One region of the Streptomyces sp. NPDC051677 genome, then DNA from elsewhere that is predicted to be linked to it. Evidence: riboswitches for the same ligand, from Rfam matches in the RefSeq annotation. Region 1 holds a riboswitch; each other region holds the start of a gene.

Region 1 (10,207 bases):
CGTGCAGTGCGACCCCACCGGTTCCATCGTGCCGATCACCTGGCCCGGGGCCACCTCGTCGCCCTTCTTCACCGAGGCCCGTACCGGCTCATAGGTCGTCCGCAGCGGCGGCTCACCCGTGTCCGTCAGCTCCACCGCGACGACCCCCCGGCCCGCCACCCGCCCCGCGAAGGACACGCGGCCCGGGGCCACCGTCCGCACCGGGGCGCCCGGCGAAGCCGCCAGGTCGACGCCCCGGTGACCGCGCGCGTACGGCGTGGCCGGGGGCTCCCAGCCGCGTACCACCGCCGGGCGTGTGCCCACCGGCCAGGAGCGGCCGAGTGCCGGGACGGGAGCCGGCGGGGGCGCGAGGGCTCGCGGCGGGACCTGCGGGTCCGCCCACGCCACGGACGCCAGCATCGTGATCAACAGGAGCAGCGCCAGGCCGCCGAGACATCGCTTCGCGTACATGGGAAAACCGTTCCGCATCTCCCGGATCACGGCTCGGACCTGTGGACTACTCACCGGTTGTGGACAGCGGCGTCACCCGGCGCCTCGCGGGTCCCGTACACTTCTTCTGGCGATCCGGGTCACCGGGTCGACTTCGCACGCCCCGGTATCGGGCGCCGGCCACGGTCGGTCTCCCGGTATCCGCGCCCCTCGGTCCTTCGTGGCTCGGCGCACCGCGGGCGTCAGGCGCGGGAGCCGTCCGGCACCCGCGGCACAACCGAGAAAAACAAGGAGAACGGCCATGGCCGTCGTCACGATGCGGGAGCTGCTGGAGAGCGGCGTCCACTTCGGTCACCAGACCCGTCGCTGGAACCCGAAGATGAAGCGCTTCATCTTCACCGAGCGCAACGGCATCTACATCATCGACCTGCTCCAGTCGCTGTCGTACATCGACCGCGCCTACGAGTTCGTCAAGGAGACCGTCGCCCACGGCGGCACGGTCATGTTCGTCGGCACGAAGAAGCAGGCGCAGGAGGCCATCGCCGAGCAGGCCACCCGCGTCGGCATGCCCTACGTCAACCAGCGCTGGCTGGGCGGCATGCTCACCAACTTCTCCACCGTCTACAAGCGTCTGCAGCGCCTCAAGGAGCTCGAGCAGATCGACTTCGAGGACGTCGCCGCTTCGGGTCTGACCAAGAAGGAGCTCCTGGTCCTCTCGCGTGAGAAGGCCAAGCTGGAGAAGACCCTCGGTGGTATCCGCGAGATGTCCAAGGTGCCCAGCGCCGTCTGGATCGTGGACACCAAGAAGGAGCACATCGCGGTCGGCGAGGCCCGGAAGCTCAACATCCCGGTCGTCGCCATCCTCGACACCAACTGCGACCCCGACGAGGTCGACTACAAGATCCCGGGCAACGACGACGCGATCCGCTCCGTCACCCTGCTCACCCGCGTGATCGCCGACGCGGTCGCCGAGGGCCTCATCTCCCGCTCTCGTGTCGCCACCGGTGACAAGGGCGAGAAGGCCGCGGGCGAGCCGCTGGCCGAGTGGGAGCGCGACCTGCTCGAGGGCGGCGAGAAGAAGGCCGACACCGAGGCCGCCGAGAAGCCGGCCGAGGCCGCTGCCGAGGCTCCGGCCGCTGAGGCCGAGGCGCCCGCCGCTGAGGCCCCCGCCGCTGAGGCCCCCGCTGCCGAGGCCCCGGCCGCTGAGGCCGCCCCCGCCGAGGCTCCGGCCGCCGAGGGCGAGCAGGCCTGATTCAGGCCGTAGGCCGTGCGGTCGCCGTCGCGCCCGTACGGTCGTAGGGACGAAGTGACGGCGGGGGGCGTCGAGTACGCCGCCCGCCGTTCACCCACAGCCCCCAGATCTTCGTAGATCTTCGAGACTTCGAACTCCGAGAGAGATTCACAGATCATGGCGAACTACACCGCCGCCGACGTCAAGAAGCTCCGTGAGCTCACCGGCGCCGGCATGATGGACTGCAAGAAGGCGCTGGACGAGGCCGAGGGCAACGTCGAGAAGGCCGTCGAGGCGCTCCGTATCAAGGGCCAGAAGGGCGTCGCCAAGCGCGAAGGCCGCTCCGCCGAGAACGGCGCCGTGGTCTCCGTCATCGCCGACGACAACTCCTCCGGTGTCCTCGTCGAGCTGAAGTGCGAGACGGACTTCGTCGCCAAGGGCGAGAAGTTCCAGGCCGTCGCCGGCGCGATCGCCGCGCACGTCGCCAAGACCGCCCCGGCCGACATCGAGGCGCTGCTCGCCTCCGAGATCGAGGCCGGCAAGACCGTCCAGGCGTTCGTGGACGAGGCCAACGCCAACCTCGGCGAGAAGATCGTGCTGGACCGCTTCGCGCAGTTCGCCGACGGCTTCGTGACCGCGTACATGCACCGCACGATGCCCGACCTGCCCCCGCAGATCGGTGTCCTCGTCGAGCTGGACAAGCCGAACGCCGACGTCGCCAAGGGCATCGCCCAGCACATCGCCGCCTTCGCGCCGAAGTACCTCTCCAAGGAGGACGTGCCGGCCGAGGTCGTCGAGTCCGAGCGCCGCGTCGCCGAGGAGACCACCCGCGCCGAGGGCAAGCCCGAGGCCGCCCTGCCGAAGATCGTCGAGGGTCGCCTCAACGGCTTCTTCAAGGACGCCACGCTGCTCGGTCAGCCGTACGCGCTCGACAACAAGAAGTCCGTCCAGAAGGTCCTGGACGAGGCCGGTGTCACCCTGAAGCGCTTCTCGCGCATCAAGGTCGGCATCTGAGTCCGTGCCGCGATCGGCGCGTCGGCCCGATAGGGTCGGGTGCAGTCGTCCGGTACGCCGTCACGCGGGCGCGTGACGGACGACAGCAGATCTGACGAGGAGGCCATTGCCGCGCATGGGATGCGAACGACACCCCACACCGGCAATGGCCTCCTCGTGTGTGCGACCCGTCAAAGAAGCGAGAACGTCATGACCACCAAGGCCCAGAAGAGCGACGACGGCAAAGTGAGCGGCCGGTTTCTGCTGAAGCTGTCCGGAGAGGCCTTCGCCGGTGGCGGCGGCCTGGGTGTGGACCCCGACGTGGTGCACAAGATCGCCCGCGAGATCGCAGCCGTCGTCCGGGACGGCGCCGAGATCGCGGTCGTCATCGGCGGCGGCAACTTCTTCCGCGGCGCCGAACTGCAGGTACGCGGCATGGACCGCGCCCGCTCCGACTACATGGGCATGCTCGGCACGGTCATGAACTGCCTCGCCCTCCAGGACTTCCTGGAGAAGGAGGGCATCGACAGCCGGGTGCAGACCGCCATCACCATGGGCCAGGTCGCCGAGCCGTACATCCCGCTGCGCGCCGTGCGCCACCTGGAGAAGGGCCGCGTGGTCATCTTCGGCGCCGGTATGGGCATGCCGTACTTCTCCACCGACACCACCGCCGCCCAGCGTGCCCTGGAGATCGACGCCGAGGCGCTGCTGATGGGCAAGAACGGCGTGGACGGCGTCTACGACTCCGACCCGAAGACCAACCCGGCCGCCGTCAAGTTCGACGCCCTCGGCTACGGGGACGTCATCACCCGCGACCTGAAGGTCGCCGACGCCACCGCCGTCACGCTGTGCCGCGACAACAAGCTCCCGATCCTCGTCTTCGAGCTTCTGGCCGAGGGCAATATCGCTCGCGCCGTCAAGGGTGAGAAGATCGGCACGCTGGTGGGTGAGCAGGGCAGCCGGGCCTGACCGAAAACCCCCGGTCCACGACCGGTGGGACTCTTCAGTCTCTCTCCGGTCCGCACGACAACACCTGACCGGGGGACGGACCCGGGTCGGGGGATGGACAATGTCCTGCCGGTCGGGAACCGTGCAGGAAGAAGACGCGACGCAGCCGGCCGCCGCCACCGACAGGGAACCGCAGCCGGGCCTACTCAAGACACGCAGGAGCAAGTGGTGATCGAAGAGACCCTCCTCGAGGCCGAGGAGAAGATGGAGAAGGCCGTCGTGGTCGCCAAGGAGGACTTCGCCGCGATCCGCACCGGCCGTGCGCACCCGGCGATGTTCAACAAGATCGTGGCCGACTACTACGGCGCGCCGACGCCGATCAACCAGCTGGCTTCGTTCTCCGTGCCGGAGCCGCGCATGGCGGTCGTGACCCCGTTCGACAAGAGCGCGCTGCGCAACATCGAGCAGGCGATCCGCGACTCCGACCTGGGCGTCAACCCGAGCAACGACGGCAACATCATCCGGGTGGTGTTCCCCGAGCTCACCGAGGAGCGCCGCCGCGACTACATCAAGGTCGCCAAGGGCAAGGGCGAGGACGCCAAGGTGTCCATCCGCGCGGTCCGTCGCAAGGCCAAGGACGCGATCGACAAGCTCATCAAGGACGGCGAGGTCGGCGAGGACGAGGGCCGCCGTGCGGAGAAGGAGCTCGACGACACCACCGCGAAGTACGTCACTCAGGTGGACGAGCTCCTGAAGCACAAGGAAGCGGAGCTGCTCGAGGTCTGATGAACGACTCTTCCTGGGGCTCACCGCCACACACCGGGTCGCGGGCCGGGTACTGGGGGCCCGTCGACCAGGGGCCTGTCCAGGGCGCTGCCCCGGCGGGTCCCGCGTACGATGCGCCTGAGGCGCAGCAGACTCGCCCCATGCCCATCGGCCCCGACGTATCCGCACACGGCGGTCACCAGGATGACGACCGGGGGGCCGCTCGGCTGGGCGGCCCCTTGTTCCGAGACGAGACCTACGGCGGCGCCCACGCCGGCGCCGCCCGTGGTGATGACACCCCGTCGGCACAGCCCCCTGCGGCAGTGCCGCAGAATCCGGAGCCCATGCCCGACGCCCCTCACCCGGCGCCCGCACCCCAGAAGAAGAGTGCGGGCCGAGACCTGGGCGCGGCCATAGGGGTCGGGGTCGGGCTCGGTGCGGTGATCGTCGCGTCGCTGTTCGTCGTCAAGGCCGTGTTCGTCGGCGTGATCGCGGTCGCCGTCGTCGTGGGTCTGTGGGAGCTGACCAGCAGGCTGCAGGAGCGCAAGGGCATCAAGGCGCCGCTCGTGCCGCTCGCGGTCGGCGGTGCGGCGATGGTCGTCAGCGGATACGTCCGGGGGCCCGAGGGCGCCTGGGTCGCCATGGCACTCACCGCGCTCGCCGTGCTGGTCTGGCGGATGACGGAACCGCCCGAGGGCTACCTCAAGGACGTCACGGCCGGCGTCTTCGCCGCCTTCTACGTCCCCTTCCTCGCCACCTTCGTCGCCCTGATGCTCACCGCCGACGACGGGGCCTTCCGCGTCATGACGTTCCTGCTGCTGACGGTCGTCAGCGACACGGGCGCGTACGCCGTCGGCTGGCGCTTCGGCAGGACCAAGCTCGCCCCGCGCATCAGTCCCGGCAAGACCCGTGAGGGTCTGCTCGGCGCGGTGTCGTTCGCGATGGTCGCCGGCGCGCTGCTGATGCAGTTCGTGATCGACGAGGGGACCTGGTGGCAGGGCCTGCTGCTCGGCTTCGCCGTCGCGGCCAGCGCCACCCTCGGCGACCTCGGCGAGTCCATGATCAAGCGGGACCTGGGCATCAAGGACATGGGCACGCTGCTCCCCGGCCACGGCGGCATCATGGACCGGCTGGACTCGCTCCTGCCCACGGCTCCCGTGGTGTGGCTGCTGCTCGTGCTGTTCGTGGGTTCCGGCTGATTCCGGTTGTTTCCGGTTGATTCCGGTTGATCCACGTGCGTTCTCCGGCTCGTGCGGGCCCCCGTCCTGATCCCAGGGCGGGGGCCCGCTGCCGTGGCCGCCGGGGCGGCCGAGTGGGACGATTTCAGGTGAGGGCCCTCAGGGGGGATCTCCCTGGAAGGGGGCGGACTGCATGTCCGACTTCCGTGATTCGATCGACGTCGACCGCACCCCCGAGGACGTCTGGGCGTATGTCATCGACCCGTCCCACCTGCCGGAGTGGCAGCAGAGCGCGGTCTCGGCGGAGCCGCTCGACCCCGGCCCTGTGGGCGTCGGCTCCCGGGTACGGATCACCCGGCACGTCGGCCGCCGGGACGTGCCGATGACCATGGAGTACACCGAGTACGACCCACCGCGCGCCTGGGGTCTGCAGGGAATCGACGGTCCCATCCGCGGCCATGTCCACGGCGAGATCACCCCGCTCGACGACGGCCGCCGCTCCCGCGTCACCATGGAGCTCGACTTCGAGGGCAAGGGCATGGGCAAGGTCCTTCTGCCCCTCGTCGTCCGCCCCCAGGTCCGCAAGGAGCTCCCGCACAACGAGCGGCTGCTGAAGGACCGGCTGGAGCACGGGATGGCGTAGCCCCGCCGCGATCAGTGGAACTCTGGGCTGTGTGTCCCCCTCTCACTGTGTGAAGGGGGACACACATGAAGTTGAAGACTCGGTACGCGCCCGTCGCCGTGGTGCTTGCCTTCTGCTGCCTGCCGCTGACCGCCTGCGGCACGCAGCAGGCCGGGGCACGATCGACTGTCACGTCCGGCCCGGGATCGTCGACGACGGACGAGACGAGCGACGACAGCGAGAGCGAACTCCCCGACCAGACCACCGACGACCAGAGCAGTCTTCCGGACGAGACCAGCGACGACCAGGGCAGCAGTCTTCCGGACGAGACCAGCGACGACCAGGGCAGCCTTCCCGACACCACCACCGACGACCAGCAGGACACCGACGACCCCGCCCTCGGCGACACCACCGAAGACGGCGGGGACGTGCCGGTGAGCGGCCCGCACCGCTGGTTCCCGATGCTCCGCGAATTCCGTGCGTACCTCACGACGGACGCCCCGAAAGCGGACGCCTTCCTCGCCGCCCACGTGACGAGCGTGAACGTCCGGGTGCCCGCCGACAGCGCCCGCAGCGTGGCCGTGGTCCGGGTCGACTACGGCGTGGGAGAGCAGGAGAGCGCCGACCGCACCGCCAAGGCGTTCGCCGACTGGCGGCGCGCCGGGTACGCCGATCACGGCCATGTGGACGTCCTCGGCCCGGCGAAGACCACCGCCGAACGGAACTGGTAGCCCGCCCTTCGCCCGGATCCGGGCGGCCCGGGCCACCCGATTGGATCTGCGACACTGGTACGGCCATGCCTAAGCCCGGAGAACTCACTTTCGTCGCCCCCCGCGGAGCCAAGAAGCCGCCGCGGCATCTCGCCGACCTCTCGCCCGCCGAGCGGAAGGAGGTCGTGGCGGAGATCGGTGAGAAGCCGTTCCGCGCCAAGCAGCTGTCGCAGCACTACTTCGCGCGCTACGCCCACGACCCGGCGGAGTGGACGGACATCCCCGCCGGCGCGCGCGAGAAGCTGCGTGAGGCGCTGCTGCCGGACCTGATGTCGGTCGTCCGGCATCTGTCGACGGACCAGGGGACCACGCGCAAGACCCTGTGGCGGCTGTTCGACGGCACGCTCGTGGAGTCGGTGCTGATGCGGTACCCGGACCGGGTGACCATGTGCATCAGCTCGCAGGCAGGGTGCGGGATGAACTGCCCGTTCTGTGCCACCGGGCAGGCGGGGCTCGACCGGAATCTGTCCACCGCGGAGATCGTGCACCAGATCGTCGACGGGATGCGGGCGCTGCGGGACGGGGACGTGCCCGGGGGGCCGGCCCGGCTGTCCAACATCGTCTTCATGGGGATGGGGGAGCCGCTCGCCAACTACAAGCGGGTCGTCGGCGCCATCCGCGCGCTCACCGACCCGGCGCCGGACGGGCTCGGGCTCTCGCAGCGGGGCATCACCGTGTCGACGGTCGGGCTGGTGCCGGCCATCCACCGGTTCGCCGACGAGGGCTTCAAGTGCCGGCTCGCGATCTCCCTGCACGCGCCGGACGACGAGCTGCGCGACACCCTCGTCCCCGTGAACACGCGGTGGAAGGTGCGCGAGGTGCTGGACGCCGGGTTCGAGTACACCGAGCGCTCCGGGCGCCGGCTGTCCATCGAGTACGCGCTGATCCGGGACATCAACGACCAGGCCTGGCGCGGTGACCGGCTCGGGCGGCTGCTGCGCGGCAAGCCCGTGCACGTCAACCTCATCCCGCTCAACCCGACCCCGGGCTCGAAGTGGACGGCCTCCCGGCCCGAGGACGAGAAGGCGTTCGTCGAGGCGATCGCCGCGCACGGCGTTCCCGTGACGGTCCGGGACACCCGTGGTCAGGAGATCGACGGGGCGTGCGGTCAGCTCGCGGCCACCGAGCGGTAGTCTTTAGGCCGTACACATATCTTCATATTCCGACAGGGGAGCGCCACAGCGCTGAGAGTGCGGCATCCAGGCCCGCAGACCCTCTGAACCTCGCCCAGGTCATTCTGGGTAGGAAGTTCGGTCATCACTCGAGCTGTTGCGCCCTGCCCGGCGTCCGTCCCGTGCGGACCCGGGCGGGGCCGCGTCTCTTCCTGGTCACCCCAGGAGGAATTCCAGTGCAGAACAAGACCATCGTGGCCGTGGCCGTCGGGCTCGGCCTGATCACGCTGTCCGCGTGCGGGTCGACGGACGGCGGCGAGGCAGCGACGGAGTCCAAGACCGTCACCCTCGTCAGCCACGACTCGTGGGCCGTCTCCAAGAGCGTGCTCGCCGACTTCGAGAAGCAGTCCGGGTACAAGGTGAAGGTCCTCAAGGACGGCGACGCCGGCCAGGCCGTCAACAAGGCCATCCTCACCAAGGACAACCCGCAGGGCGACGTCTTCTTCGGCGTCGACAACACGCTCCTGTCGCGCGCCCTCGACAACGGGCTCTTCCAGTCGTACGAGGCGAAGGGGCTGGCGCAGGTCGACGCCCGGTTCCAGCTGGACGCCGGCAAGCACCGGGTCACGCCCGTCGACTACGGCGACATCTGCGTCAACTACGACAAGAAGTACTTCGCCGACCACAAGCTGACCCCGCCCGCCTCCTTCGACGACCTGGTGAAGCCCGCCTACAAGAACCTCCTCGTCACCGAGAACGCCTCCACCTCCTCGCCCGGCCTCGGCTTCCTGCTCGGGACGGCCGCGCAGTACGGAGATGGGGGCACCTCCCGCTCGAGCGAAGCCGAGAGTGGGGGAGGCTGGGAGGGCTACTGGAAGAAGCTCAAGGCGAACGGCGTGAAGGTCGTCGACGGCTGGGAGCAGGCCTACAACGAGGAGTTCTCCGGTTCGGCCGGCGGCAGGAAGGCGGGGGCGGACCGGCCGCTCGTCGTGTCGTACGCCTCCTCGCCGCCCGCCGAGGTGATCTTCGCCGATCCGAAGCCCTCCACCGCTCCCACCGGGGTCGCGACCGGCACCTGCTTCCGCCAGGTCGAGTTCGCGGGGCTGCTGGACAACGCGGCCAACGACAAGGGCGGCAAGGCGTTCATCGACTTCCTGATCAGCAAGAAGTTCCAGGAGGACATGCCGCTCAACATGTTCGTGTACCCGGTGGTGAAGGGCGCGGCCGTGCCCGCCGAGTTCACGCAGTACGGTCCCGCCGCGAAGGACCCCGAGACCATGGACCCGGCGAAGATCGCCGACCGCCGCGACCAGTGGGTCAAGTCATGGACCTCGCTCGTACTGAAGTAGCCCCGGAGGAGCGCGCCCCGGAGAAGCACGCCCCGCAGAAGGGCGCCCCGCAGAAGGGCGCCAAGGGGAGCGCGGCGGCGCGGCTCGCTCTGATGACCGTGCCCGTCGCGTTCTTCGCGGTCTTCTTCGCCTACCCGGTCGCCGCGATCGTCGCGCGCGGCCTGAAGACGGACGGCGGCTGGCAGTTCGGCCGGTTGTGGGACGTGCTCGCGCAGTCCGGCATCCGGCACGTGCTGTGGTTCACCACCTGGCAGGCGTTCGCGTCCACCGCGCTCACGCTCCTGGTCGCGCTGCCGGGCGCGTATGTGTTCGCGCGGCTCGACTTTCCGGGCAAGCAGGTGCTGCGGGCCGTCGTCACCGTCCCGTTCGTGCTGCCGACGGTCGTCGTCGGCACGGCGTTCCTCGCGCTCGTCGGGCGCGGCGGACTGCTCGACGAGCTGTGGGGCGTACGGCTGGACACCACCGTGTGGGCGATCCTGCTCGCGCACGTCTTCTTCAACTACGCGGTCGTCGTACGGACCGTGGGCGGGCTGTGGTCGCAGCTCGATCCGCGGCAGGAGGAGGCGGCGCGGATGCTGGGCGCGTCCCGGCTGCGGGCCTGGCGCACGGTCACGCTGCCGGCCCTCGGGCCCGCCGTGGCCGCCGCCGCACTGATGGTCTTCCTCTTCACCTTCACGTCCTTCGGTGTGGTGCAGATCCTCGGCGGCCCCACCTTCTCCACTCTCGAAGTGGAGATCTACCGGCAGACGTCCGAGATCTTCGACCTGTCGACGGCCGCCGTCCTCACGATCGTCCAGTTCGCGGCCGTCG
Region 2 (10,207 bases), on a different contig from region 1:
CAGGACTGACACCGCCGCAGCCTCCATCACGATCGCCTCCTGACTGCAGCCGACCTGTGACGCGAGCGAGAAGGCGCAGCGGGCCGAATCCCCCTGGGGCGGGCCGGAGTGGCCGGATTTCGTGGGCGAGTGGGCCGGCGGTCAGAAGGCGGGGCGCTCGGGGTCCAGCGCCGCCCGGCCCGCCGTGGGGGACGACGCCTCGGCGAAGTAGCGGCGGGGGATCCGCCCCGCCAGGTGGGCCAGCCGTCCCGCCTCGACACCGGCCCGCATCGCCGACGCCATCAGCTCGGGATCCCTCGCCCGCGTCACCGCCGACGCCAGCATCACCCCCGCGCACCCCAACTCCATCGCCAACGCCACATCCGACGCCGTACCGGCCCCCGCGTCCAGAATCACCGGCACGCGCGCGTGCTCGACGATCAGCTGGAAGTTGTGCGGGTTGCGGATGCCGAGCCCGGAGCCGATCGGCGAGCCCAGCGGCATCACCGCCGCACACCCCGCATCCTCCAGCTTCCGCGCCAGCACCGGATCGTCGTTCGTGTACGGCAGCACCGTGAACCCGTCGTCCACCAGCGTCTCCGCCGCCTCCAGCAACTCGACCGGATCCGGCAGCAACGTCCGCTCGTCGGCGATGACCTCCAGTTTGATCAGATCGGTCCCCAGCGCCTCCCGCGCCAGTCGCGCCGTCAGCACCGCCTCACCGGCCGTGTAACACCCCGCCGTGTTCGGCAGCACCCGGATGCCCAGCCGTTCGAGCACCGACAGCACCGAACCGTGCACAGAGGGGTCGACGCGCCGCATCGCGACCGTCGTCAGCTCGGTCCCGGAGGCGACCAGCGCCCGCTCCAGCCCCTCCAGGCTGGGCGCGCCCCCCGTGCCCATGATCAGCCGGGACGAGAAGGACGTGCCCCCGAGGACGAAGGAATCGTCGGCCATGGCGCTCAGCCTCCCTGCACGGCGGTCAGGACTTCCACCCGGTCGCCGTCGCTGAGCGCCGTCGCGGACCACCGCGCGCGCGGGACGACCGTTTCGTTGAGCGCGGCTGCCACCCCGGAGGGCGCCGCCGTCAGAGACCGTACGACGCTGTCGAGAGCGGTACCGGGAGCGAGCTCCCGCCGCTCGCCGTTCACCGAGATGTTCATGCGGGCTGCTCCGAGAGTGCGGCGGCGCCGAAACGCCGGGGGGTGAAGGGTCGGGCCTCGTCCGGGAGCTCCCCGGTGGCCAGGACGTGCGCCATCGCATCGCCGGTCACCGGCGTCAGCAGCACGCCGTTGCGGTAGTGCCCGGTGGCCAGCAGCAGCCCCTCAAGACCGGTCGGCCCGAGGAGCGGCGCGTTGTCCGGGGACCCGGGGCGCAGCCCCGCGCGCGTCTCCGTCAGCGGCAGTTCGGTGATCCCCGGCACCAGTTCATGGGCGTCGCGCAGCAGCTCGTACACGCCCCCCGCCGTCACCGTCGTGTCCCAGCCCAGTTCCTCGCTGGTCGCGCCCACGACCAGCTCGCCGTTCTCCCGCGGCACCAGATAGACCTGGCTGCCGCGCACCACGGCCCGCACGGTCCGGCTCAGGAACGGCGCGTACCGCTGCGGCACGGTCAGCCGCAGCACCTGCCCCTTCACCGGCCGCACGGGCGGCAGCACGTCCTGCGGGACCCCGGCCAGCCGCCCGCTCAGACTGCCGCCGGCGAGGACCACCTGCCCCGCCCCCAGCGCCGTACCCTCCCGCGTCACGATCCCCGCGGCCCGCTCGCCTGCCACGGACAGCCGCTCGGCCCACGCGCGGTGGAACACCACGCCCGCCCGCTCGCACGCGGCCACCAGCGCCGCGGCCAGCCGCCGCGGATCGACCTGGTGGTCGCCGTCCACCCGCAGCCCGCCGCGCACCCCCGGCGCGAGCATCGGCTCCAGACGCCGGCACTCGCGCCCCGACAGCCACTCCGACTCCAGCCCCGACTGGCGTTGCAGGGCGTGCAGTTCGCGCAGATGGGCGCGGTCGTCGGCGTCCAGCGCGACCGCGAGGGTGCCGCAGCGCCGGTAGCCGAGGTCGTGGCCGGTCAGCTCCGTCAACTCCGCCACGAAGTCGGGATAGCGGCGGGCCGACGCGAGATTCAGGCCGAGCAGGGTCTGCTCGCCGTGGTGCAGTTCCGTGACGGCGGCCAGCATCCCGGCCGCCACCTGGGCGGCCCCGCCGCCCGGCTCCGGGTCGACCACCGCCGTGGCGAGGCCGCGCTGCGCGGCCCGCCAGGCCGTGACCAGCCCGATGATCCCGCCCCCGATGACGAGGACGTCTGACGTACGTGGAGACGACATGGGCGTCCAGCCCCTCCCTTCGCCGGCATGACCCGGATCAGGTTCGTACGGTCGGAGGCCGCCAGCCTCCCTCTCAGCCCGGTGCGTCCGGGCTCCCGCGAGTGCTCTAGGTTGGCCACCCTAGCCCGATGCCGTATGTCTCAGTAAGGGAGCCTCCGCCCGTGCCCCGTTCGCTCGACGGTCTCGTCCTCGCCCCCGTCGCCGACCAGGCCCCGGGCCAGGTCGGCACCCGCACCCGCTTCGCCTACCGCGAGCAGGACGGCGTGATCTGGGCGGACTACGCGGGCGGCGACGTCGTACGCGGCCATCTGGTGGGTACCCGGCAGGGAGACCGGCTCGACTTCCGGTACGTCCAGCTCAAGCAGGACGCGACGACGTCCTCGGGGCACTGCGTGTCGACGGTCGTGGAGCTGCCGGACGGGCGGGTGCGCCTGGAGGAGACCTGGGAGTGGGAGTCGCAGCCGGGCAGCGGCGCCAGCGTTGTGGAGCAGGTCACGGAACACGACGGCTGACTGACGAATAGTCAGTTGTCTAAGGTGATCAGGTGAGTGAGCAGAGGCAGGAAGAAGGCAGCCCGGCCGGGCGGCGCGTGGTGGTCGTCGGCGCGGGCATGGCCGGCGTGCAGACCGCGGTCGCCCTGCGCGAACAGGGCTTCGACGGCACCGTGACGCTGATCGGCGCCGAACCCCACCAGCCCTACGACCGGCCCCCGCTGTCCAAGGCCGTCCTGCTCGGCAAGTCCGAGGGCTCCGCCTTCGACGTCGACTTCGACGGCCTCGGCATCGAGCTGGTCCTCGGCCGCGAGGTCCTCGGCCTGCGCCCCGCCGACCACGAGCTGGACACCGAGGCCGGGCCCGTCCCGTACGACGTCCTCGTCCTCGCCACCGGGGCCGAACCGATCCGGCTGCCCGGCGCCGAGGGCGTGCCCGGCGTGCACCTGCTGCGCACCCTGGACGACGCCGAACGGCTGCGGCCCGTGCTCGCCCGGCAGCATGACGTCGTGGTCGTCGGCGCCGGCTGGATCGGCGCGGAGTTCGCCACGGCCGCGCGCGAGGCCGGCTGCACGGTCACCGTCGTGGAGGCCGCCGACCGGCCGCTGGCCGGAGCGCTGCCCGCAGAGGTGGCCGCCCCGATGGCCGCCTGGTACGCCGACAGCGGCACGGAGCTGCGCACCCACGCGCGCGTGGAGCGCGTCGAGCCCGGAGCGGTCGTCCTCGACGACGGCTCGCGGCTGCCCGCCGACGCCGTCGTGGTCGGCATCGGCGCCCGCCCCGCCACCGCCTGGCTGGCCGGCTCCGGCGTCGAGCTCGGCGCGCACCGCGAGGTCGTGGCCGACGCCTGCCTGCGCACCTCCGTGCCGGACGTGTACGCGGTCGGCGACTGCGCCTCCTTCCCTTCGGGACGGTACGGCGAGCGGCTCCTCGTCCACCACTGGGACAACGCCCTCCAGGGGCCGCGCACGGTCGCCGCGAACATCCTCGGCGAGGCCACCGGCGAGCCCCTGGCCGTCTACGACCCGGTGCCGTACTTCTGGTCCGAGCAGTTCGGCCGCTTCGTCCAGTACGCGGGCCACCACACCGGCGCCGACCGCACGCTGTGGCGCGGCGACCCGTCGGGACCGGCCTGGACGGTGTGCTGGCTGCGCGAGGACCGCCTGGTCGCCCTGCTGGCCGTCGGGCGCCCCCGCGACCTCGCCCAGGGCAGACGGCTGATCGAGGCCGCCACACCCATGAACCCACGGCTTCTGGCGGACCCGGCACGTCCGCTGAAGGCGGCGACGGCCTCCGCGTGAGCACCTGGTCGGACCGGCCCGGCTTCCGACTGTCAGTGGCAGATGGCAGGCTTGTTCCCGTGACCGAGATTGACGCAAAGATCGATGCTCTCGTCCCCGCCTGGCTCACCGTGCCCGACATCGCGGAAATGCTCGATGTCGAGGTGACGCGCGTCCGGCAGCTGGTCAAGGAGGGCCAGCTCATCGCCGTACGGCGTGGCGAGAACCGCGCGCTGCACGTTCCCGCCGCCTTCATCGACGGGGACAAGGTGGTGAAGGGCCTGTCCGGGACCCTGACCCTGCTGAGGGACGACGGCTTCACGGACGAGGAGATGCTCGAGTGGCTCTTCACCCCCGACCCGAGCCTGCCCGGCACGCCGGCCCAGGCCCTGAGTGAGAATCGCGGCACGGAGGTGAAGCGCCGCGCCCAGGCGCTCGCCGTCTGAGCCGAGGATTCGCACCATCACCCGGCGTACGGGGGCTCGCCCGCCCTCGTACGCCACCACCCTGGGGGGACTTCGTATGCCCGACACCGCCCGCGGCCGCCTGGCCGACGCCCGTCTGTACCTCTGCACGGACGCCCGCACCCGCCAGGGCGACCTTCCCGAGTTCCTGGACGCGGTCCTCGCGGGCGGCGTCGACATCGTCCAGCTGCGCGACAAGGGCATGGAGGCGGCCGCGGAGCTGGAGCACCTGAAGGTGTTCGCGGACGCCTGCGCCCGGCACGGCAAGCTGCTCGCGGTCAACGACCGCGCCGACGTCGCGCACGCCGCCGACGCCGCCGTCCTCCACCTCGGACAGGCCGACCTGCCGGTCCCCGCGGCCCGCGCGATCCTCGGCGAGGACGTCCTCATAGGCCGCTCCACGCACTCCGAGGCGGAAGCCGAGGCCGCCGCCGTCCAGGAGGGCGTGGACTACTTCTGCACCGGCCCGTGCTGGCCCACCCCCACCAAGCCCGGCCGGTTCGCCCCCGGCCTCGACCTGGTCCGGCACACGGCCTCGCTGGGCGCCGACCGCCCCTGGTTCGCCATCGGCGGCATCGACCTCGGCAACCTCGACGAGGTGCTGGCGGCGGGCGCCCGCCGGGTCGTCGTCGTCCGGGCGATCACGGAGGCCGACGACCCCGGCGCCGCGGCGGCGGAGTTCGCGAAGCGACTGAGCTGCGCGTAGAGCTCGTGCGGTTGTCCAAGGGATGGACAACAAGGCGACAATTCGGGCAAATTTACCCCATCCGGTTGGGGGACCGTCCACCCCTGGCTAACCTGCGGGTATGGCCCTAGGAACCGCATCCACCAGGACGGACCGCGCGCGCACCGTGCGCGACATCCTCGCGACCGGCAAGACGACGTGCTCGTTCGAGTTCACCGCGCCGAAGACGCCCAAGGGTGAGCGGAGCCTGTGGAACGCGCTGCGCAGGGTCGAGGCCGTCGCCCCCGACTTCGTGTCGGTGACGTACGGCGCCGGCGGCACCACGCGGACGACCACGGTCAAGGAGACCCAGCAGATCGTCGTGGACACCACGCTCACGCCGGTCGCGCACCTCACCGCCGTGGACCACTCCATCGCCGAACTGCGCAACATCATCGGCCAGTACGCCGACGCCGGGATCCGCAACATGCTCGCCGTGCGCGGCGACCCGCCCGGCGACCCGATGGGCGCCTGGGTCCCGCACCCGGGCGGTCTGACGTACGCCGCCGAACTCGTCCGGCTCATCAAGGAGTCGGGCGACTTCTGCGTGGGCGTCGCCGCCTTCCCCGAGATGCACCCGCGCTCCGGCGACTGGGACACGGACGTCGCGCACTTCGTCGACAAGTGCCGGGCCGGCGCCGACTACGCCATCACGCAGATGTTCTTCGAGCCCGAGTCGTACCTGCGGCTGCGCGACCGGGTCGCGGGGGCCGGTTGTGTGACTCCGGTCATTCCCGAGGTTCTTCCGGTGACGAGCGTGAAGATGCTGGAACGCCTGCCCAAGCTCAGTAACGCCCACTTCCCGGACGCCCTGAAAGAGCGGATCCTCACAGCCAAAGACGATCCGGCCGCTGTACGCTCCATTGGCATCGACTTCGCCACGGAGTTCTGCGCCCGGCTGCTGGCCGAGGGAGTGCCCGGACTGCACTTCATCACGCTCAACAACTCCACGGCGACGCTGGAAATCTACGAAAACCTGGGTCTGCACCACCCGCCGCAGGCCTAGACCGGTCGCACCGATATACGACACACTGCGTAGCGGCCACTGGGAGAGGGGCGTACATGGGCTGGACGGTCCTCTACATCGCGTTCGGCATCGTCGCGTTGTGGCTGCTCGGTGAGGTGCTGCTGCAGTACAAGGCGCGGTTGCGCTGGCGACTGCTGGCCTTCGTGGGCTTCCTCGGCGTCGTCCTCGGCGTCCTGATCCCGTCGGTCGTCGTCATCGCGCTGGGCGCTGTCGCCTTCGCGGTCGGCCAGACCTACGTCACGCTCTCGTTCCGGCGCGGGTTCGCCGAGGGCTGGGCCTTCCGGCGCACGGACACGGACGCAGGGGCGGACGCCGGTGGCGCGAGCGGCCTCGTCGGCAAGCTGCCCAAGCGCCGTCGCGGCAAGGCCGAGCAGCAGGACCCGGCGTTCGACGTCACCGGCATGGAGGCGGCCGGGGCCGGCCCCGACGGCCCGTACGGCCCCGACAGCGACGCGTTCGGCCGGAACGACAACGCCTTCGGCGACCGGAACACGTTCGGCGACGACGACTACGACCAAGACGACGTCTTCACGCCCGCGGCCCGGGGCGGCGACCCGACGGCCGCCGAGACCACCTCCGTCTACGAGCCGCAGCCGATGCCCGACGAGACCGGCTCGTACGGCGTATACAGCGATGCCGCGTACGCCGCCGCGAACGGCCAGGCCCAGCCCCAGGACCAGTACGCGGCGGCCGGCCAGGGCGCGGACCAGAACTACGGCTACGACACGTACGCCGGATACCACCAGCAGCAGTACGGCTACGACGCCACCGGCGAGCAGCAGTACGCCGCCTACTCCGACCCGTACATCGGCACCCAGACCTACGGCGGCGGCTCCTACGACGCCGGCTACCAGCAGCAGTACGGGCAACAGGGCTACGGCCAGGAGCAGTACGGCAACGGCGGCTACGGGGAGACCCCGGCCGGCGGCGTCTGGGTCCCGCAGCAGCGCAACACCGACGACCCGCTCGGCGGTGAACTCCCGTCCGAGCAGCACCCGTACCCGTACCCGGGCGACGGACACCAGCAGGGGCAGGGGCAGGGCCAGGGCCAGGGGAACGGCTTCGACGAGCAGCAGTATCGGTTCTGACGGCCGCCGTCCGCCTCGGGACGCCCCCGCCCGACGGCTATCGGGGCCTCACTGCGAGCCCCGGAACTCCGGTCCCTCCACGATCAGGCCGGACACCAGCGCGCCCGACATACCCGCGTGCGGCAGTCCGCCGCCCGGGTGCGACCAGCCGCCGACGGTGAACAGGCCGTGCAGGCCCGTGGAGTTGGCGGGGTGCAGCAGCCGCCCCCCGGCCGCGGCCAGCGCCGGCGCCGGGACCGCCCCGCCCGCCGCGCCGGTCTCCCGCGCGATGTCGGCGGGGGTGCGCACTTCCTGCCACAGGACGCGGTCCCGCAGACCGGGGACGGCCCGCTCGGCGACGGCGAGCAGCGCGTCCACGTGCGCGTCGCGTATCTCCGCCCCGGCGGGAACGACGGCACTGAGCGTGACCGCCTCATGGTGGCCGTCGGGCACCAGCGCGGGGTCGTCGGGCCGCAGCACGGTCACCGTCGGCCGCGATGGCACCGACGGCGCCGCACCGAACAGGCTCTCCAACTCCCCCTCGCGGTCCGCCGTGTGCACCACCGTCCGGTGCGCGGCCCCCTCCGGCCGGGCGCCGCGCAGCGCGAGCAGCACGGTCAGCCGGCTGGGCAGGCCCTGCTGAGGCACCACTTCGCCGTCCGCGCGCGCGGGCAGGCCCTCGACACCGCCGGGGGCGACAACGAAGTCCGCCTCCGCCACCGCACCTCCCCCAGAGCCGAACGCCTGGGAGGCGCCCTCGGCCAACTCCACACCCCCCACGCGGCCGTCCTTCTCCAGAACCCGCGTGACCTCGGCGCCGAACACGAACGCGACCCGGCGCGCCAGACACCGCTCGTACACCGCGCGGGCGAGCTCCCGCATCCCCCCGCGCACGTACCACGTGCCGAAGGCGTGCTCCATGTACGGCAGGACGGCCGCGCTCGCCGGGGTGACCCGCGGGTCCAGGCCGTACGCGAGCGCGTGGCCCTCCAACAATGCGGTGAGCCGGGGGTCGCGCAGCTCCCAGGCGCCGACCTCGGCGAGGGTGCCCGCCTGCCGGGTGCGCAGCAGCCGCTTGTGCGGGACCGCCGGGTAGGGCTCGCGGTCGGCCAGCACCGACCAGTTCGACCACAGGGGTTCCTCCAGGAGCGGGCGGCGGGTGCGGTCCCACGCCTCGCGGGCCCGGACCAGGAAGTCGCCCCAGCGCTGCCCGGCCCGCGCCCCCAGTGCCTCGTCCAGCGCCGAGACGACCCCCGCGCGCGAGGCGTTCGGCAGGGACACCTCGGCGCCGTCCGCGAACACATGCCGTGCGGACGGGTCGACCTGGACCAGCTCGACGCAGGCCTCCAGCGGCTCCTTGCCGGTCTTGACGAACAGGTCGCGGTAGACGGCGGGGAGGGGGAGCAGACCCGGCCCGGTGTCGAAGCCGAAGCCGGCCCGCTCGAAGCGGCGCACCGCACCGCCGTACGTCTCAGTCCGCTCGTACACCGTCACCCGGTGGCCTGCCACGGCCAGCCGGGCGGCCGCCGACAGCGCGCCCATCCCGGCGCCGATCACCGCAATCCGTCCCATGCCCGCGACTTTATCGGCCGCCACTGACAGCGCCGTCGCGGGCCCGTGACCAGCGGCGTCTCACCAGGGCGGGGACTCCGTCCGCGCCGTCAGGCGGCGTTCCTCCCGCCGCTGCGCCCGGCGCCGAAGGAAGCGGCGGATCCGGGAGACGAGGAAGAACAGGACCGTCAGTCCGGCCAGCAGCAGGGCGCCCGCGATGATCGCGGCCGCGCCCGGGTGGAACATCGCGAACGTCACGATCCCGCCGACCCCGAGATCCTCGGCCAGGCTCACGATCACGTTGCTGAACGGCTCCGGGGAGGCGTTGACCGCCATCCGGGCGCCCGCCTTGACGGTGTGGCTGGCCAGCGCCGTCGAACCGCCGAGCAGCCCCGCCGCCACGTCCGAGAGCGAACCGCTCTGCCCCGCGAGGAGCGCTCCCACCCAGGCCCCGGCCAGCGGCCGGACCACCGTGTGCACCGAGTCCCACGCCGAGTCGACGTAGGGAATCTTGTCGGCGACCGCCTCGCACAGGAACAGGATGCCCGCGGCGACGAGCACCTCGGGGCGTTGCAACGTCTGCGGGATGTCGTCGCTCAGGCCGGTCGCACCGAAGACGCCGAGGAGCAGCACCACCGCGTAGGCGTTGACGCCGCTGGCCCAGCCGCTGGTGAACACGAGGGGGAGTACGGACACGGACGCGATCGTAACCAGTCGGCCGTGCGGCGTCCTGGGGATGAGTGCGCAGGCCTGAGTACGCGTACCTAGGGGGTGAGTTGAGTACGCGCGCGGATGGGGGCCGACCTGCGCGAACGGGAGAGTGGAGGCACGGAGAAGGGGCGCGGCTCCGGTACCGGCGACACGGGGCGCCGGAACGGAGCGGCCCTCGATCCGCTCCTTCCGCCGGCCAGTTCGGCGGGAGCGAGGCACGGGGGGCACCCCGGGGGAAGACCGAACGGGGGTTCAACGGGGGATCGGGGGAAACGGGGGAGCACGAGGAAGCGCCGGTTCGAGGCGGCCCACGGGGGACGTGGCCACCACGGACCGGCGCTTTCGTGTGCACGCGCGTGTGCCGTCCCTACCGGCCGCACGCGCGCGGGCCCCGTCAGCGGTGGCCGCTGACCCGCCCCTGCAGCAGCCGCGACAGCGCCGAGTGGACGTCGTCCAGGGACCGCTCCGGCTGGAAGGCCTGCCAGTCCAGGGCGGCCACCAGCACCATGCCGACCAGCGCGGCCGCCGTCAGCTGCACGTCGATCTCCTCGCTGAACTCGCCGTTCTCGATGCCCTCGCGCAGCACC
Region 3 (10,207 bases), on a different contig from region 1:
GCTTGTAGGCAACGGGACCACCGGCCACGGCCGGCTTGCCCGGCTTGTAGGTGGGGATCCCCTCCAGCTCGGCGCGCAGCTTGGGGCTCGTCTCGCTCACCGCAGTCCTCCTCTTGACCACCACCGGCTTCAATACTGCTCACCTTATGAGGATTCGGCGCGGGTGCGTAGGTGACGAGGGGCCTCCGTCCGAACCGCAGGGGCCGAGCAGCCGACGCCGGGACCGGAGCCACCCTGCAGTTTGCTCGAACGACCGGCGGAGGACGTCCGTGACTTCTGTGGACGAAGGCGCACGAAGGCGTACCCGCCTGGGGGCGCGCTGTACATATATCTACGCGCCGGTGGCTCACGCCGTGGCGCGCATCCCTCGTGCAGGTGAGTTGAGACCTCTTCGAAACATCGGTGCCTTGGCAGGCTCATGCGTGCCGACACGCCACGTCCTGGCATTGAAGCGGTCAACTGCCTTTGTTTCTGAAGCACTTGACCCCTAACGACCTTGCAGAAACGTGCCTGTCAACGCGTGCATATGCGTCCGCCCTACCCCACCGAATGAGCCCTACTATCGGCTCGCCATGACAGCAGCAGGGAAGCACCAGGTGAGCCGCGCGGAAACCTCACGCCGAGGCAGCCGGCCGGGCCGGGCGGGCATCAGGGACGTGGCCGCCGCCGCCGGAGTCTCCATCACGACCGTCTCCGACGCCCTCAACGGCAAGGGCAGGCTCCCCGACGCCACCCGACGCCATGTCCGCGAGGTCGCCGACCGACTGGGCTACCGCCCCTCCGCGGCGGCCCGAACCCTCCGTACCGGCAAGTCAGGACTCATCGGCCTGACCGTGACCACGTACGGGGATGAACCTTTCACCTTCACCGAGTTCGCGTACTTCGCGGAGATGGCGCGCGCCGCGACCTCGGCCGCGCTCGCCCGCGGCTACGCACTCGTCATCCTCCCCGCGACCTCGCGCCACGACGTGTGGTCGAACGTCGCCCTGGACGGCACGGTCGTCATCGACCCCTCCGACCAGGATCCGGTGGTCAGCGAGCTGGTCCGGCAGGGTTTACCGGTCGTCTCCGACGGCCGCCCGGCCGGCCCGCTCCCGGTCACCGCGTGGGTGGACAACGACCACGAGGCCGCGGTCCTCGACATCCTCGACCACCTCGCCGACGCCGGCGCCCGCCGCATCGGCCTGCTCACCGGTACCACGACGGACACGTACACACACCTGTCGACCAGCGCGTACCTGCGGTGGTGCGAGCGGGTCGGCCAGGACCCGGTCTACGAGGCCTACCCCGCCCACGACCCGTGTGCGGGCGCCGTGGCCGCCGACCGGCTGCTGGCCCGCCCCGACCGCCCCGACGCCGTCTACGGCCTGTTCGACCCCAACGGCACCGACCTCCTCGCCGCCGCCCGCCGTTACGGGCTGCGCGTCCCGGAGGACCTGCTGATCGTCTGCTGCAGCGAGTCCACGGTGTACGCCAACACCGAGCCGCCCGTCACCACCCTCTCGCTGAAACCGCGCCGCATCGGCACAGCAGTGGTCCAACTCCTCATCGACGCGATCGAGGGCGTGGAGTCGGACCGACCGGTCGAGCAGGTGATACCGACCGAGCTGATCGTGCGGACTTCGTCCCAGCGACGCCCACCACGAACAACGGTCAGCCCACCCCGAACCCCGGAAGAGAAGTAAGCCACCGCCCTCTCCCCGACCCACGAACTGACGTGGGGTGGGAGGGGGCGGCGGTTTTTGGGGCTGGGTGGCCTGGTGGGGCGGGGGCAGCGGGCGCTGGCCCGAGGGGGGTCATGGGTGCAGGGGTGCGGTCACGGGTGCCGGGGTGCAGTCATGGTGCCGGGGGCGGGGGCTGGTCAGGGAAGGCGGGAGCAAGGACCCGGGGGGCGGGAGCACGGGGCGGCCGGGGCCCGTGGTTCGCGTCAACACAGGTTGGTGAGAGGCACGTACGGGCGTTTTCCGTCGGCGTCGAACGCCGCTCGGAAGCCCGGCGCTCTCCGGGGCGTCTGAGAGGGCGGGCGTCTCCCCGGAAGCCGAGAACTTCGGGCGGAGTCCGGCCGCTGCTCCGGGAGGTCCGGGGCACTGACGCCCCCAGCAGACCGTGCCCCTGCAACTCGACTACGCCGTACGCAACGCCGTAGGCCGGCCCTCCCCCGGACGCCCGGGACGTCCGCGTCGGTCGTCTCCCGCCGCCTGCGACGTTGCACTTGATCAATGCGACACCACATGGTGAGACGCCATCTCCGAAGCGCTCGAAGCAGCGCGCAGCGGTGGCGGGGCAGGGCTCCTCCGCCTCAGCCCGCAGCGAACAGGCCGCCGCTGCCCTCCTGCCCAGCCGTCGAAGAGGCCGACGCCATCGGCCGACCGTGAGGGATCCGGAGAAATGCCGCTCCGCCTCGGCCGACCCGCCCAGCGCAAAAGCCCCCACGCCCCCGTCGGCGGACGCACCCGCACCTCGGCCACCGCCGAAACGCGCTTCCCCCCAGCCACCGAGATCCCGGCTTTCCTGAACCACCCACATCCACCCACACCCCTCCCTCCAGCCTCCGAAATCACACTCTCCCCAGCCACTCAGTCCGCCGCTCAACCCGGCGGATCCGCCCCTGGGGCGTGGGGTGCGGGTGTGGGCACGGTGCGTGGTGGGTGAGTGTGGGCTGCCGAAGCCGGGCCCAATCGGGGCGAAAGCCGCGATGAACAGGACCCTTGCTCCGATTCACCACCCCTGGGTCATCACACGGCACGATCCGCATTCCTATGATGGGCGCACGGCACCGCGGGCCGCTGCGACCAGGCAGCCCGAAGAGTGCAGATGCGGCGCGATGGTGGAGGGGTCTGATGACTCAGGGGGCCGGTCAGGGACCCGAGGTGGAGCGGACGGCGACGTTGCGTGACTTCCGGGTGCCCGCGTACGTCCATGAGACCGGTCCGTACGACCACGGCGTGCACCCCGGCAACGCCGCGCCGCCCCTCGAGGAGCCACTGGAGCATCCGGAGGGCTACACGCCCACCCAGCGCGACCTGCCCGTCATCAACCGCCGCGGCGACACCCTTCAGGTGGCCGTGGACCCGACGGCCGTCCAGGCTCCGCTGCCCGCGACCGGACCGGGCCCCCTTTTCGTCGTCGGCGACGTGCACGGCTACCTCGACGAACTGGTGGCCGCACTGCAGGAGAAGGGCCTGATCGACGCCGGCGGCAACTGGTGCGCGGGCACCGCCCGGCTGTGGTTCCTCGGTGACTTCACCGACCGCGGCCCGGACGGCATCGGCGTCATCGACCTCGTCATGCGGCTGTCCGCCGAGGCCGCCGCGGCCGGCGGATACTGCAAGGCCCTGATGGGCAACCACGAGCTGCTGCTGCTCGGCGCCAAGCGCTTCGGCGACACCCCCGTCAACTCCGGCGCGGGCACCGCCACCTTCCAGGCAGCCTGGCTGCTCAACGGCGGCCAGAAGTACGACATGGACCGCCTCCAGGACCACCACCTGCAGTGGATGGCCCGCCTCGACGCCGTCGAGGAGGTCGACGGCCACCTGCTCGTCCACTCCGACACCACCGCCTACCTCGACTACGGGGACTCGATCGAGGCGGTCAACGACACCGTCCGCGAGACGATCACGCGCAACGACGCGGACGAGGTGTGGGATCTGTTCCGCAAGTTCACCAAGCGCTTCTCCTTCCGCGACGAGGGCGGCGCCGACGCAGTCCGCTCCCTGCTCGATACGTACGGCGGCACCCGCATCGTTCACGGCCACAGCCCGATTCCCTACCTGCTGGGCGAAGTCGGCTCCGAGGACGGCGAGGACAACGGCGGTCCGCATGTCGAAGGACCACACGTCTACGCCGACGGACTGGCCATCGCGATGGACGGTGGCGTGACGATGGCCGGAAAACTGCTGGTCCAGCAACTGCCCCTGGATATCTGAGCGTTCCGGGGCCGACCAGGCCCCCCTTTGGACACCCCGGCGACGCCGCAGGCCAGGGGCCAATTTCGGCAAACCCCCTGTCACCCCATGCCGTCGCCGCTCTACCATCGGCTTATCCGTAGCAGGCTCCCCTCCGTTTCTGCCCGACGGCTCGTTGGCATGCGAGCCCCAAGCCCTACGGAGCATCGGGGGATGCACATGAACAGCGTTCCGCAGCACCTGCACAGCGAGGACCGCCAGGAATACGAGCGGATCCTCGACGAGGCGCTGCGCTCCGCACCACACCACCCGGAACTGGCCGCAGTGGGACAGCGGCTCAACCCCGAACAACTGCGCACCATGGCGCTCAACGCCTCCGCGCTCATCACGGTGGCCGCGGCGTCCGAGTACCAGCACTACATAAAGGTCCGCGAGGAACTGCGCCACCCCGCGCCGTCCACCCCGTCGTCCACGTCCGAGACCGGCTCCGCCGAGCCGGGCGCGGCCGCGATGGGGCTCGCCACCACCATGGGGGAGGCGGCCCAGGCCGCCGAGGCCGCCGGGGCGGGCGCCGTCGCCGCCGTCCTCACCCCCGTTCTCGCCGGGACCGCCGCGGTGATCTTCCTGCTCGTGGGCTATCTCCTCAGGGCGCTGGACCCCGACCAGGCGTTCGCCCGGACCATGCTCACCGCCGGCTGGGCGTTCGGGGCCGTGGCTGTGGCCGCGATCGTCGTCGCCACCGTCGCGCTGCTGCTCGCCGCCCTGCGCAACCGGCCCTCCCTGGAGGCCGAACCGTACGGCGAGCTGAGCGAGGAGGTCGCCGCGGCCAGGGAAGCCTGGCGGGAGGCGCTGCTGGAACGCGGCATCCTGCCGTTCCTCCGGGAGGCGCTCGCCGCTCCCGGGACGGCGCCCGCCCTGCACACCGACCCGGTCCCGCCCGCCGCCACCGGCCGCCTTCCGAAGATCGGCTACGACCGCCCGGGCTTCACCAGCCCCGACGACGGCCGTTCGTCAGGGCCACGCCCGAGCTTCAGCAGCCCGGACTACACGAGCCCGGAGTTCGGCGGCCCGGAGCACCGGCCGGAATAGGCACTCGGCTTGCGCCCCCGCCGACCCCTGCCGAAGGGAGCGCAAGCCGTACGCCGAACCGGCCGTGGTGCAGTGCCGACAGTCGGCCGGCGACTCCCCGTCGCCCTGCAGGACTCCCAGGGCAACCGGGTGGCCGAAGGCCCGTCATAAGGCAGGCAGCCCGTTACGAGGGGCGGCAGGCCGTCCGGCGGGCACACAGGCAGGCAGCCCGTCAGTCGGCCAGCGGCAGGTAGACCCGATTGCCGCTCGCCGCGAACTCCTTCGACTTCTCCAGCATCCCCTCGGCGATCTCCTCCGCCGAGGCCCCGTCCGCCGCCCCACCGCCGAACCGCTCGGTGATGCTCTGGCTGATCTTCATCGAGCAGAACTTCGGCCCGCACATGGAGCAGAAGTGGGCCGTCTTCGCCGGCTCCGCCGGAAGTGTCTCGTCGTGGAACTCCCGTGCGGTGTCCGGGTCGAGGGCGAGGTTGAACTGGTCCTCCCAGCGGAACTCGAAGCGGGCGTCGGACAGCGCGTCGTCCCATTCCTGCGCACCGGAGTGCCCCTTGGCGAGGTCGGCTGCGTGGGCGGCGATCTTGTAGGTGATGACGCCGGTCTTGACGTCGTCACGGTTGGGCAGGCCCAGGTGTTCCTTGGGCGTGACATAGCAGAGCATGGCCGTGCCCCACCAGGCGATCATCGCGGCACCGATGCCGGAGGTGATGTGGTCGTACGCCGGCGCGACGTCCGTCGTCAGCGGGCCGAGCGTATAGAACGGAGCTTCATCACAGATCTCCTGCTGAAGGTCGATGTTCTCCTTGATCTTGTGCATCGGGACATGTCCCGGGCCCTCGATCATCGTCTGTACATGGAAACGCTTCGCGATCCGGTTGAGTTCCCCGAGCGTCCTCAACTCGGCGAACTGTGCCGCGTCGTTGGCGTCCGCGATGGAACCCGGCCGCAGCCCGTCGCCCAGCGAGTACGTGACGTCGTAGGCGGCGAGGATCTCGCAGAGTTCCTCGAAGTTCTCGTAGAGGAACGACTCCTTGTGGTGCGCGAGACACCAGGCCGCCATGATCGAGCCGCCACGCGAGACGATGCCGGTCTTTCGGTTGGCGGTGAGCGGGACGTACGGGAGGCGGACGCCGGCGTGCACCGTCATGTAGTCCACGCCCTGTTCGGCCTGTTCGATGACCGTGTCCTTGTAGATCTCCCAGGTGAGCTCCTCGGCGCGGCCGTCCACCTTCTCCAACGCCTGATAGAGCGGAACCGTGCCGATCGGGACGGGGGAGTTGCGCAGCACCCACTCGCGGGTGGTGTGGATGTTGCGGCCGGTGGACAGGTCCATGACCGTGTCGGCTCCCCAGCGGGTCGCCCAGGTCATCTTCTCGACCTCCTCCTCGATGGAGGACGTCACCGCCGAGTTGCCGATGTTGGCGTTGACCTTCACCAGGAACCGCTTGCCGATGATCATCGGCTCGATCTCCGGGTGGTTGACGTTGGCCGGCAACACCGCGCGGCCCGCCGCGATCTCCTCGCGGACGACCTCCGGAGAAACGTTCTCCCTGATGGCCACGAACTCCATCTCGGGCGTGATCTCCCCTCGGCGCGCATACGCGAGCTGGGTGACCGCCGCACCGTCCCTACTGCGACGCGGCAGGCGCGGTCGTCCAGGGAAGACCGCGTCGAGGTTGCGCAGACCGCCGCGCGGCGACGTGTGCTTGACGCCGTCGTCCTCGGGACGGACGGGGCGGCCCGCGTACTCCTCGGTGTCCCCGCGGGCGATGATCCAGTTCTCGCGAAGCGGCAACAGGCCCCTGCGGACATCGGTGTCGGCGAGCGGATCGGTGTACGGGCCGGAGGTGTCGTACAGCGTGACCGACTGCCCGTTGGTGAGGTGCACCTGTCGGACCGGCACCCGCAGATCGGGGCGAGCGCCCTCGACATACCCCTTGTGCCAGCCGATGGACTTCCCGGCCTCCGTAGTGTTCGTGTCGACCGCGCTTTCGCCGGTCGCGTTCTGCGTGGAGGCAGGCGTGCGTGCGTCCTTGTTGGTCATGAGACCTACTCCCTACGCCGGCATTACCCGGTAACAGGTTCGGCGGTCGACGCAGCGGCTACCGCCTGCCGACGTTTCATGTGAAACATCACTCGATTCGAGAGACGTTCCACGTGAAACATCGCGAAGACGGAGGTCAGCGCCCTCTCAGCCCGGTGCTCCGAGCTCCCGCGTGTGCAAAGGTGCCTCCACGCTAGCGTCAATTCGGGCGCGGTGAACAGAGGGCCCCTGTCGTTCTTGCGATGATCGGTCGGTGACCACGACACACCAGCCCCCGTACCCGCCCCCCGAGCCGCCCCGCCGACCGGGCTCCGGAAACGGCCCCGGCAATGGCACCGGCCCTGGCGGCGCCTCCGGAGGCGGCCCCGGGAACGACCGCGATTTCAACAGCGGTCACGAGGGCGGCCGTGATCACGGGCAGAACCCCGATCACGGACCCGGATACGCCGGTGGATTGGGCGGGCTGGGCCGACTGGGGCGCGGTGGAACTCCCAGGGACCGGGGACAGGAGCCCGGCGGAGGGCCCGGGCACGGCAACCAGCAAGGACCCGGGAACAGGCGAGAGTACGGGTACGACCCTGGATACGGCCCCGGCACCGGTACCGGCCCCGGATACGGCGCTGGCCCCGGATACGGATACGGCGAAGGCCACGGCGAGCACGGTCATGGGCAGAGCCCTGGGCGTGGCCAGGGCGGCGACCTCAGGAACGGCCCCGGGGGCGGCTCCGGGCACAGCTCTGGGCACGGCTCTGGCGAGGGACCCGGCGACAGCCACGAACATGGCCCAGGCGGCGCTCATGGGCATGGGCATGGGCAACGTCACGATTCCGGCGACGGTCATGGACCGGAGTCCGGTGGTGGGCACGGCCCCGGTTCCGGGGGTGGACACGGGCATTCGCACAGCCACAGCCATGGCCCGGCGGCACCCGTCTCCAAGCACCTGCGCAAGGTCATCGCGGCCATCCTCATCCCGTTCGGCGCGGCCGTGCTGGTCGGGCTCGTGGTGCTGTGGCCCGGTGGCGCCCCGGAGCATAAGCGCACCGGGGTCGGCTTCGACCGGCAGACCCAGCAGGCCACGGTCACCAAGGTCGTGAGCGTGAGCTGCGCGTCGGTGAACGCCTCGAGCGAGACCCCGACCGGCGACACCTCCACGGCCGAGGGATCCTCCGCACAGCAGCAGGCGACCGGATCCTGCAAGAAGGCCACGATCCGTGTGGACACCGGCAAGGACAAGGGCCGGACGTTCACCGAGATCGTCCAGCCGGACCAGTCACGGCAGTTGGAACAGGGCGAGAAGGTCGTGGTCGCCTACGAGCCCTCCGCGCCGAAGGATCTGCAGTACTCGGTCACCGACGTGAACCGCCGTGTCCCGATGACCGTGCTCGCCCTCATCTTCGCGGTCGCCGTCGTGGTCGTCGGGCGGCTTCGGGGCGTCATGGCGCTGGTCTCACTGGCCATCAGCTTCCTGCTGCTGAACTTCTTCGTCCTGCCCGCGATCCTGCAGGGTTCGAACCCGCTGCTCGTGGCGGTGGTGGGGTCGAGTGCGATCATGCTGATCGCGCTCTATCTGTGTCATGGTCTCTCCGCCCGTACCTCGGTCGCGGTGCTCGGCACGCTCATCTCGCTGCTGCTGATCGGCGTCCTGGGTTCGCTGTTCATCGACTGGGCCGCTCTGACGGGCAACACGGACGACAACACAGGCCTGATCCACGGGCTGTACCCGTCGATCGACATGAGTGGCCTGCTGCTCGCCGGGATCATCATCGGCTCGCTCGGTGTCCTCGACGATGTGACGGTCACCCAGACTTCGGCTGTCTGGGAGTTGCACGAGGCGAACCCGTCGATGGGCTGGCGCGGGCTGTACCGGGCAGGCATCCGCATCGGCCGCGACCACATCGCGTCCGTGGTGAACACGCTCGTCCTCGCCTATGCCGGTGCCGCGCTGCCGCTGCTGCTGCTGTTCTCGATCGCCCAGAGCAGTGTGGGTTCCGTCGCCAACAGTGAGTTGGTCGCCGAGGAGATCGTGCGCACGCTGGTGGGGTCGATCGGCCTGGTCGCCTCCGTGCCGGTCACGACGGCCCTGGCAGCCCTTGTGGTCTCCGCCGATCGTCCGGGCATCGCGACGGCCCCCGCCCCGACGCCGGAGACGTCTCCGGCGGCTACGTCGGCTACGTCGGCTACGGCAGGAGCGACGGCCGCGGGTCCCGCCCAGGGCCGGGGCGGCCGGGGCAGGCGGCGCAAGCGCTGAGGCGGCAGGCACCCGCGTCCGAGAGCCGAACGCACCGGCCGGCTCTCGGGCTGCGCCCAGTGTTCCCGCACCACCCCAAGAAGAAGCGTTCCTGCATGGCCCCACCCGTGACGAAGCGTTCCGTCACCCCCGTGCCGCCGACGCGTCAGCCGGCGCTCTGCTCCTCGGCCAGGATCCGGTCCAGCGCCTCGTCCAAATGCGCGTCGAAGTCGGCGAGTGCGCCCTCCTGGCCCAGCGGCACCAGCTTGTCGGTGCGGTCGAGGAACGCAACGAGCGGAGCCGCCGAGGAGCGGAACAGCGCCTGGTCACCCCCGACCTGAAGCCGGATCAGCACCTCTCCCAACACGTCGGGGTCGACGGGCGAGACACGGACGTCCCCTTCGCCGCACGCCCGGCCCACTCCGTCGATGAGCAGCTCACGCCCGAAAGCCCAGGTCACCGGGGCGTCACCGGGCAGGTGGAAAGTGAGTCGCACGGCATAGGGATCGCACGACTCGTAACCAAGCTCCACCGGGATGCGGAACGAGAGCTCCTCGGAGACGAGGAAGCTCATCATGACCTCTGCCTGTACTGCCTGTACGGACTCGCGCATCGCGTTACCCCGTCATTTGCTGTCGAATGGCCGGTAATCAACCCCTGACACTGCACCGCATCTTGCTGAACGTACACAACAGATCACAAGGAGTGAGTTTTCAGATACTGATAGAGATCGCGATTGACCCCAGCATCCGTCCGACCTCGCTCTGCAGTTGCCGCGCCGCCGGGAGCAAACGGTCGGCGTGATGGGCGGGGAGGGAGATCGCCATCGTCGCCGCCGTGGTGCCCACGGTGATCGGGATCGCGGCGCACACCGTGCCCAGCGCGTACTCCTGTCGTTCGACGACCGGTTCCATGCGCCGCGTCCGTTCCAGGCGCCGCAGCAGGGTG

The links. Region 1 has a riboswitch for thiamine pyrophosphate ahead of ACIBAF_RS23895 (thiamine ABC transporter substrate binding subunit). Riboswitches for the same ligand answer to the same signal wherever they lie in the genome.
Region 2: linked by a shared signal. The riboswitch ahead of thiO (glycine oxidase ThiO) and the one ahead of ACIBAF_RS23895 (thiamine ABC transporter substrate binding subunit) in region 1 are both predicted to bind thiamine pyrophosphate.
Region 3: linked by a shared signal. The riboswitch ahead of thiC (phosphomethylpyrimidine synthase ThiC) and the one ahead of ACIBAF_RS23895 (thiamine ABC transporter substrate binding subunit) in region 1 are both predicted to bind thiamine pyrophosphate.

What each region holds. Positions count from the first base shown of each region.
Region 1 covers NZ_JBITCT010000020.1:29,712-39,918, forward strand. The annotation lists gene ACIBAF_RS23850 (murein hydrolase activator EnvC family protein) at 1-450, opposite strand, end outside; gene rpsB (30S ribosomal protein S2) at 731-1,681, shown strand; gene tsf (translation elongation factor Ts) at 1,838-2,674, shown strand; gene pyrH (UMP kinase) at 2,864-3,622, shown strand; gene frr (ribosome recycling factor) at 3,830-4,387, shown strand; gene ACIBAF_RS23875 (phosphatidate cytidylyltransferase) at 4,387-5,565, shown strand; gene ACIBAF_RS23880 (SRPBCC family protein) at 5,738-6,187, shown strand; gene ACIBAF_RS23885 (hypothetical protein) at 6,253-6,897, shown strand; gene rlmN (23S rRNA (adenine(2503)-C(2))-methyltransferase RlmN) at 6,963-8,069, shown strand; TPP riboswitch at 8,094-8,202, shown strand; gene ACIBAF_RS23895 (thiamine ABC transporter substrate binding subunit) at 8,279-9,397, shown strand; gene ACIBAF_RS23900 (ABC transporter permease) at 9,490-10,207, shown strand, end outside.
Region 2 covers NZ_JBITCT010000001.1:164,663-174,869, reverse strand. The annotation lists gene ACIBAF_RS00795 (thiazole synthase) at 142-936, opposite strand; gene thiS (sulfur carrier protein ThiS) at 942-1,142, opposite strand; gene thiO (glycine oxidase ThiO) at 1,139-2,305, opposite strand; TPP riboswitch at 2,303-2,414, opposite strand; gene ACIBAF_RS00780 (hypothetical protein) at 2,467-2,817, shown strand; gene ACIBAF_RS00775 (NAD(P)/FAD-dependent oxidoreductase) at 2,850-4,097, shown strand; gene ACIBAF_RS00770 (Rv2175c family DNA-binding protein) at 4,157-4,522, shown strand; gene thiE (thiamine phosphate synthase) at 4,599-5,246, shown strand; gene metF (methylenetetrahydrofolate reductase [NAD(P)H]) at 5,347-6,270, shown strand; gene ACIBAF_RS00755 (hypothetical protein) at 6,327-7,379, shown strand; gene ACIBAF_RS00750 (phytoene desaturase family protein) at 7,428-8,930, opposite strand; gene ACIBAF_RS00745 (DUF4126 domain-containing protein) at 8,991-9,605, opposite strand; gene ACIBAF_RS00740 (TetR/AcrR family transcriptional regulator) at 10,015-10,207, opposite strand, start outside.
Region 3 covers NZ_JBITCT010000054.1:32,925-43,131, forward strand. The annotation lists gene hisC (histidinol-phosphate transaminase) at 1-100, opposite strand, end outside; gene ACIBAF_RS41035 (LacI family DNA-binding transcriptional regulator) at 573-1,685, shown strand; gene ACIBAF_RS41040 (metallophosphoesterase) at 2,841-3,926, shown strand; gene ACIBAF_RS41045 (hypothetical protein) at 4,119-4,994, shown strand; gene thiC (phosphomethylpyrimidine synthase ThiC) at 5,206-7,032, opposite strand; TPP riboswitch at 7,025-7,214, opposite strand; gene ACIBAF_RS41055 (YibE/F family protein) at 7,505-9,280, shown strand; gene ACIBAF_RS41060 (SsgA family sporulation/cell division regulator) at 9,426-9,872, opposite strand; gene ACIBAF_RS41065 (IclR family transcriptional regulator) at 9,973-10,207, opposite strand, start outside.